One region of the Micromonospora sp. NPDC049801 genome, then DNA from elsewhere that is predicted to be linked to it. Evidence: riboswitches for the same ligand, from Rfam matches in the RefSeq annotation. Region 1 holds a riboswitch; the other holds the start of a gene.
What was found. A riboswitch is a leader RNA that binds a small molecule or an ion and turns the genes downstream of it on or off. The one in region 1 is predicted to bind S-adenosylmethionine.
Positions count from the first base shown of each region.

Region 2: linked by a shared signal. The riboswitch ahead of AB0I89_RS04820 (ABC transporter substrate-binding protein) and the one ahead of AB0I89_RS20625 (aminotransferase class V-fold PLP-dependent enzyme) in region 1 are both predicted to bind S-adenosylmethionine.

Region 1 is NZ_JBFAMS010000011.1:131,914-136,102, forward strand. Features, by position in the region: gene AB0I89_RS20620 (FUSC family protein) at 1-696, shown strand, start outside; gene AB0I89_RS20625 (aminotransferase class V-fold PLP-dependent enzyme) at 706-1,950, opposite strand; SAM riboswitch class IV at 2,021-2,141, opposite strand; gene AB0I89_RS20630 (PrsW family intramembrane metalloprotease) at 2,165-3,646, shown strand; gene AB0I89_RS20635 (hypothetical protein) at 3,683-3,850, opposite strand; gene AB0I89_RS20640 (co-chaperone GroES) at 3,935-4,189, opposite strand, start outside.
Region 2 is NZ_JBFAMS010000002.1:302,306-306,494, reverse strand. Features, by position in the region: gene AB0I89_RS04830 (amino acid ABC transporter ATP-binding protein) at 1-442, opposite strand, end outside; gene AB0I89_RS04825 (amino acid ABC transporter permease) at 439-1,212, opposite strand; gene AB0I89_RS04820 (ABC transporter substrate-binding protein) at 1,258-2,007, opposite strand; SAM riboswitch class IV at 2,415-2,526, opposite strand; gene AB0I89_RS04815 (amino acid transporter) at 2,613-4,189, opposite strand, start outside.

The DNA.
Region 1 (4,189 bases):
ACGGCGGTGCTGCTGCCGTTGAACCCGCTCCGGGTGATCAACCGGGCCGCCCGGCCGGCGCTGGACCTGCTCGCGGCGCAGCTCGACGCCACCGCCGACGGCCTGCGCTCCGGGGACCGCGCCACCATCCAGCGGGCGCTGGAACGGCTGCGCAACAACAAGGACGAGCTGGCCACCCTGAGCGAGGCGATCGAGGGCGCCAAGGAGACCGCCACCCTGTCGCCGGCCCGCTGGCACCGCCGGGACGAACTCGTCCACTACGCGGAGGCGGCCGACCCGATCGACCGGGCGATGCGCAACTCCGGCACCCTGATCCGCCGGTCCGTCACCCTGATCGAGGACGACGAGCCGGTGCCCGACCCCATGCCGGACGCGATCGGCCACCTCGCCGAGTCGGTCCGGCTGCTCAAACACGAGTTCGCGGCGGGGGAGGAGCCGCAGAAGGCGCGGGAGCGGTCGCTGCGGGCCGTCAGCGAGGCCGGCCGCGCGTACGGGGAGGGGGTGGGCTTCTCCGGCAGCGTCGTGATCGCCCAGATCCGCACCACGGCCAGTGACCTGCTGGTGGCCTCCGGCATTGAGCAGGAGGAGGCGAACCGCTGCATCCGCACCTCCTTCGGGGACCAGGAGCGGCCGGTGGGTGAGCCCGCCGAGCCGGGCGACGCGCCGAAGCCACCCACCGCCCCGCCAGTCGGCTGAGAACGCGCCTCAGGCCAGCTCGGCGAGCGCCGCAAGGAGCCGGTCCACCTGGGCGGCGGTGCTGCCCAGACCGATGCTGGCACGCAGCGCGGTCGGCGGCAGATCCCTCCGGCCGGTACGCGAGGCAGCCTCGTCGAGCAGCCGCCGGGCCAGCGGGTGGGCGCAGAACAACCCGTCCCGTACGCCGATGTGGTGCTCGGCGGCGAGCCGGGCGGCCACCGTGGCCGAGTCCTGGCCGGCGACCACGAACGACACGATGCCGACCCGGGGCGCGTCCGGGCCGAAGGTCCGCAACTCCACGACGTGCGGCAGGGCCGCGAGGCCGGCGCGGAGCCGGGCCAGCAACGCCTGCTCGCGGGCGGCGAGCGCGACCCGGTCGGCGTCGGTCAACGCCGCGCACACCGCCGCCAGCGCCACCGCGCCGAGCAGGTTGGGGGTGCCGCCCTCGTGCCGGGCCGGACCGGTCGCCCAGGTCACGTCGTGGGTGGCCGGCCCGACGTGGCTGGTGGCCCCGCCACCGGCGAGGTACGGCGGGGCCGCGTCCAGCCAGTCCGCCCGGCCGACGAGCACACCCGCGCCGAACGGGGCGTACAGCTTGTGGCCGGAGACGGCCAGGTAGTCCACGTCGAGCGTGCGCCTGTCGACCGGGACGTGCGGGGCGAGCTGCGCCGCGTCGAGGACGATCCGGGCGCCGTGCCGGTGGGCCACCCGGGCCAGTTCGGCGACCGGCCACAGCTCACCGGTCACGTTGCTCGCCCCGGTCACCGCGACCAGCACCGGCAGCGCGGGGTTGCTGTCGCGGCGCAGTTCGGTCAGCGCGGCGGCGAGATCGCGTACCGCCCCGGCCGGGTTGGCGGGTACCGGCAGGCGTACCGAGCCGCGCGGCCAGGGCAGCAGGTTCGCGTGGTGCTCACCGGCGAAGGTGACCACCGTCGTGCCGGCCGGCAACGACCGGGCCAGCAGGTTGAGCGCGTCCGTGGTGTTGCGGGTGAAGACCACGTGGTCATCGGCGCCCGCGCCGAGGAAGTCGCCGACGGTCTGCCGGGCCCGCTCGTAGGCCAGCGTGCAGCGCCGCGACAGCGCTCCCGCGCCCCGGTGCACGCTGGCGTACCAGGGCAGCAGTTCGGTGACCGCGTCGGCCGCGGCCCGCGCGCACGGCGCGGTGGCCGCGTAGTCGAGGTTGATCTCGCCGGGCACGCCCAGCACGTCGAGCGCCGCCGACGGCGGGGACGCGAGAGCGGGCAGGCTGGGCAGCGAGGGTACGAGGGTGACGGACACGCCGGAACCTCCGGGGTCAGGGACCCCGGGTATGGCATCGGGACGGGGTCCGCGCTTGCCCAGCACGCCGATCGGGCTGGGCCCGGTCATCACCCGGGGCACCCCACCGCGAACTCGACGAGGGTTGCCGGCCAGCAAGCCGGGGCTTGACGCTGGCGCTCGTGACCTGCCGGCAGCATAGCGGCTGTGGATGCGACCGGACCAGCCGGCGGGGGATGGCTACGCTGACCGCATGGCCGACACCCCGCCCGGTGCACCCCTGCCGTCGCCGCCGCACCCGCCCGCGGTTCCGCCCGCCGGCACGTCACCCGGGATGCCGCCGCGCCGCTTCGGCTGGCTGCGGTTCCTGGTGCTGGCCGGGGTGGTGCTGCTCATCGCCGCGTGCGCGGTCTTCATGGTCGTCCGCCTCGGTCAGTCGCTCGGCCTCGACGCGCTGCTCATCGGGGTGGGCGCCGCGATCCTGCCGGTTCCGGTGCTGGTCGCCTGCTTCCTCTGGCTCGACCGGTACGAACCGGAACCCCTGAAATACCTGGTCTTCTGCTTCGCCTGGGGGGCGTTCGTCTCCACCGCCGCCTCGCTGAACGTGAACGAGTTCGCCGCCGGACGATTCGCCGACTGGGGGCTGCCGGACGCGCTGACCGGCGTACTGGTGGCGCCGTTCATCGAGGAGTTGACCAAGGCGCTCGGCCCGATCCTGCTGCTGGTGTTCCGCCGCCGGGAGTGGTCCGGGATCACCGACGGCCTGGTCTACTGCGGGCTCTCCGCGGTCGGCTTCGCCATGGTGGAGAACATCCTCTACCTGGGCGGGTACGGCTACGCGGCCGGTGCCGACCGGTACGGCCCGGCGACCGGCACCCAACAGGTGATCGCCATCTTCATCGTGCGGATCCTCCTGTTCGGGTTCGCCCATCCCCTCTTCACCTCGATGACCGGCGTGGGGCTCGGCGTGGCCTCCCGGAGCGCCGACCGGCGGGTCCGGGTGCTGGCCCCGATCGCCGGCCTGCTGCTCGCGATGATGCTGCACGGCACGTGGAACCTGCTGCCGACGCTCACCCAGGCCACCGGCGAGGCCGTGATCATGCTGTACGGCTTCCTGGGCCTGATGGTGCCGGTGTTCTTCGGCGTGGTCGGGCTGGCCGTGTGGCTGCGCGCCTGGGAAGGGCGGCTCACCGAACGGACGCTGCCGGACTACGTACGCGCCGGCTGGTTGAGCCCACCGGAGGTGGCCGCCCTGAGCAGCCTGGGTCGTCGGCACGCCGCCCGGAGCTGGGCACGCCGCGTCGGCGGCGACGCCGGTGCGCGTGCCATGCGCGGGTACCAGCTCGCCGCGACCCGGCTGGCCCTGCTGCGGGACGGGACGCTGCGCGGTCTGGACCGTAAGCCGTCCGACCGGGAACGGACCGCCGTCGAGGAGCGGCAGCTCCTGGAGGCGATCACCGCGTACCGGTCGTACTTCGTGGGCCGCGACCCGCAGGCCCCGGTCGGTGTCTGGGACGGTAGCCAGTACCACCTGCGCTTTCCGGACGGCACGCAGCGATCGGTGTCCGCGCCCGACGAGCCGGTGGTGCCCATTCCGGTGGTGCTCGCCCCGCCGCCCCCGGTCGGCAACTATCCGCCGCCCGGTTGGCACGGCCTGCGCCCCGCCGCGCCGTGGCCGCCCGGTAACGCCTGAGCGCGGGCGGGCGGTCTCGCGGCGCGGCCGGCGGGGTCAGGTCATCAGGGTGGTGAGGAAGTCGCCGAGTCCCTGGGCCATGGCGATCAACGCCGCCCCGATCCCCTTGAACAACTGCGCCGCGCCGTCCGGCCGGAACGCCATGAAGTAGATCAGGAACGCGACGCTGCCCCAGGTCAGCAGTTTCTTCACGAATACCGGCATCGTCCCTCCCCAGGGCAACGGTCGCCGGCTGGCTTCCCGGCGTACGGTCCGACAAACGAAGCGGTCGGGCCCGGGGCGGGGCGGCTACAGGTAGAGGCCGGTGGGGTCGTTCTCGATCCGCTCGGCGGCCACGGCGTGCACGTCGCGCTCGCGTAGCAGCACGTACCCGCGGCCGTGCAGCTCGACCTCGGAGCGGTCGTCGGGGTCGAAGAGCACCCGGTCGCCGGAGACGATGGCGCGGACGTTCGGCCCCACACCCACGGCGGTGGCCCACGCGAGGCGCTTGCCGACCGCTGCGGTCGCCGGGATGACGATTCCTGCGGTGGAGCGACGCTCGCC
Region 2 (4,189 bases), on a different contig from region 1:
GCTGCTGCTGACCGCCGGAGAGCTGCGCGGGCCGGGCGTCGGCCTTGCCGGCGAGCCCCACCAGCTCCAACTGCGCGCGGGCGACCTGGACCGCCTCGTCCTGGCCGAGCTTGCGCAGTCGGCGCAGCGCCAGCGTGACGTTGCGCAGCACGCTCAGGTGCGGAAAGAGGTTGAACTGCTGGAACACCATGCCGACCCGCTGGCGTAGCGCGTCCGGGTCGTCCCGCAGCACGCTGCGTCCGTCCAGCAGCACGTCGCCGCGGTCGGGTTCGATGAGGCGGTTGAGCGTACGCAGCAGGGTGGACTTGCCCGAACCGGACGGTCCGATCACGCAGGCCGTCGCGCCGCGGGGCACGGTCAGGTCGACGCCGCGCAGCACGCGGTTCGGCCCGAAGGCCAGGTGGACGTCGCGCGCCTGCACGCTCACCGAGGTCGTGGTCATCGCCGGTCTCCCTGCGTCGTGGCGGGCAGCGCCGTGTCGTCGTCCTCGTCGTCCGGCGCGGTGGCCGGGCGGCCGTGGCGCAGCCGCCGGTCGATCCAGTTGACGAGGTGGGTCAGCGGGACGGTCAACGCCAGGTAGAACAGGCCCGCCAGCAGCAGCGCGGATTCGTTCCCGGTGGTGGCCGCGTAGTCCTGCCCGATCCGGAACAGCTCGCGCTGGCTGGCCACCAGGCCGAGGAAGTACACCAGACTGGAGTCCTTGATCAGCGCGATGAGCTGGTTGACCCAGGCGGGCAGCACCCGCCGGATGCCCTGCGGGATGATCACCAGCCGCATCGCGTCGGCCCAGGAGAAGCCGAGCGCCCGGGCGCCCTCCAGTTGGGCGGCCTCCACCGACTGGATGCCGGAGCGGAAGATCTCCCCGATGTACGCGGCGGCGATCAGCGACAGCGCGAGGATGCCCAGCGGGTACGGTTCCGGTCCCCAGACCCGCATGCCCAGCGGCGCCAACCCGACGCCGATCAGCAGGATCGTCGCCGCGGCCGGCAGCCCTCGGAACACGTCCGTGTAGACGCGCGCCGGCCAGCGTAGCCACCGACTGCGGGAGATGCCGGCCACGGCCAGCAGCAGACCCAGCACCGTGCCGAGCAGGGCGGCGGAGACCGCCAGGATCAGCGTGTTGGGCAGCCCGACGGTCAGCATCTCGGGCAACGCCTCGCGCATCGCGTCGACGTCGAAGAACGTTTCCCAGAGGGTGCTCAACGGATCCATCGTTCGCCTCTCCTGCCGCCCTGCTCGCTCGTCACCGCCGGCCGCTCAGGAGGCGGCCGACGCGGACGCCGACGGTTGCGCCGACCCGGACGCGGACGGGGCTGTCGCCTTGCCGCTGCCCGGCTTGAAGTCCGCCGGGATCGGCCGGCCCGGGTAGTACTGCGCCTGCAACCGGCTCCAGGTGCCGTCGGCGATGACCTCGTCGAGGGCCTTGTTCAGCGCCTCGCGCAGCTTGTCGCTGCCCTTGGCGACGGCGTACGCGGTCGGCGCCGGGCTGAGCTGCTTGGCCGCCACGGTGATCTTGCCGTTGCTGTCGGCGGCGGACTTCTCGCCGATCTCGGCCGGTGCGATCCAGGCGTCGGCCGTGCCCGCCTTGAGCTGGTTGATCGCGCCGTTGTAGTCCGGCACGCGGACCGGGTCGAGCTGCTTGCCGGTGGCGTAGTCGTCCTGGACGGTGCCCTGCACCACCACGACACGCTCGCCGGTGAGCTGGTCGAATCCCTTGATCGGCGAGCCGGCCGGCACGTCCAGCCCGAAGTAGCCGAAGTCGTACCCGTTGCCGAAGTCGACGGTCTTCTTGCGCGCCTCCGTGATGGTGATCGAGGAGCTGCCGACGTCGAACTTGTGGTTGTTGACCTGGGAGAGCAGCGCGGAGAAGTCGGTGCCGACGAACTCCACCTTCAGGCCGAGCTTGCCGGCCACGGCGGTCAGCAGGTCGTTGTCGAAGCCGGTGAACTTGCCGTCCTTGAGGTACACGTTGGGCGGGGCGTCGGTCAGCGTGCCGGCCCGCAGCACACCCGGCTGCGCCAGACCGTACGGGTTCCCGCCGCCACTCCCCGAAGAGTCACCTCCACCCGAGCAAGCACCCAGCAAACCAACGGTCAACAAAGAAACCCCAACAGCAACAAAACGAGAAGAAATACGCATAACTAACTCCAAAGGGATGCGTCGATCCCGTCGATCATGAAGTTATTGCCGCGACACGCCGGTCAGGCGGGCAACAACTTCATGATCGACGCGAAGAAGGGTGGGGCGGGGTGGGGAGGGGTCAGCGCTTTAGGCGGCGGTACACGCCGCGCTGCGCATTCGCATCAGGTCCACGTGGCGGCGCCGGGTCAGGGCCGGCGTACGCCGGACGGCCGGTGGCGTGGGGCTGAGGATGTGCATGCGGTCTCCCGGGTCTTGGTGCTGACCTGGGTGCCAGGCCACGCTTGCACCGACGTCCCGCCGGTGCCTGGTCTTCACCCGGGGCACCCCACCGCGGAGGAGGGTTGCCGGCCAGCGAGCCGGGGCTTCGCGCTGGCACTCATGACCTGCGCCGAGGCTAGCAGCAGCCACCGGTCGGTCGTCCAGCCGATATGACCACCCTCACCGGCCGCGACCCGCGCTCGGCGAGCCGGTCAGCCGGCGTGCACGTGGGGCCGGCGCGTCCGGTCCGGCTCCTGGCGGCGCAGGATCTCCCGGGTGACCGAGACGATCTCGCCCTGCCCGAACGCCAGGTAACGCAGCACGTTGCGGGCCGGGCCGCCCTCGGTCCACTCGAAGTAGATGTGGGGGCGGCGCGTGCTGCGGTCGCGGATCTCCAACAGCAGCGCGGCCAGCGCGTTGGGCACCGAGGAGCTGGCCAGGCTGAGCACCGGGAAACGGTCGTGCGCCACGCTGCCGCGTACCAGCAACCCCGTCTCGAAGTCCGACGGATCGGTGACCCGGACCTCGACGAAGATCACGTCGCTGTCGTCGGGGAAGTCGTTGTCCGCCATGGTCTGGGCCAGCTTGTCGCGGTACTCCGCGAGGTCGCGGCGCTCCGGCTCGTGCGCGACCAGGCGGATGCGACGTCCGGAGCGCTCGTCGATCATCGCGCTCGCCAGCTCGTCGAGCTGGACGCGGTCGACCCGCAGCTCGAACGCCCGCGACACCCGCGACAGCGCCGACACCAGGATCATCGCGCCGATGAAGCAGGCGGCGATCTTCACGCCGTCGGGCCGCTCTGCCACGTTCGCCACGGTGGTGTAGACGAACGCCACCGTGATGACCCCGAACGCGACCGCGCGACCGCGCTGACGCCGCCGCCGCGCCGCGAGCGTCACGGCCGTCGCCGCCGAGGTGATCAACACCAGAACCCCGGTGGCGTACGCGCCGCCCTGCGCGTCGACGCTGGCGGAGAAAATGATCGTGATGAGGAACGCCACGCCGGTGAACACCAGGACCAGCGGCCGGACCGCGCGAGCCCACGTCGGCGCCATGCCGTAGCGGGGCAGATACCGGGGTACGAGGTTCAGCAGCCCGGCCATCGCGGACGCCCCCGCGAACCAGAGGATCGCGATGGTGGAGAGGTCGTAGACGGTGCCGAACACCCCGCCGAGATGCTGGTGGGCCAGGTAGGCCAGTGCCCGGCCGTTGGCGGCCCCGCCCGGCCGGAAGGCCTCGGGCGGGATCAGCACGGTGGTGGTCACGCTGCTGGTGATCAGGAAGACGCTCATCGTCGCGGCGGCCGTGGTGAGCAGCCGCCGCGCGCCCCGGATGCGGCCCAACGGCCGGTCCTCCGAGTCTTGGCGGTCCCCTCGGATGTGCGGCATCACCGCCACCCCGGTCTCGAAACCGGACAGACCCAGCGCCAGCTTCGGGAACACGAGCAGGGACAGCCCGACCACCAGCAGGGGATCCCCGTGTCCGGTGGTCAGGGCGTTCGTCCAGTCCCCGACCGCGCTCGGGTGGCTCACCACCCGCCACAGCGCGTCGGCGATCACCACCGCATTCAGCGTCAGGTAGACCGCGACCAGGACGACGGCGATCCCGATGGCCTCGCCGAACCCCTTGAGGAACACCGCGCCGAGCAGCGCCACCAGCAGCAGCGTGATGACCACCTCGTGACCCTTGAGGCCGCTGGGCAGGAACGGGTTCTCGTCGAGGTGGGCGGTCGCGTCGGCCGCGGACAGGGTGATGGTGATGATGAAGTCGGTGGCCGCGAAGCCCAGCA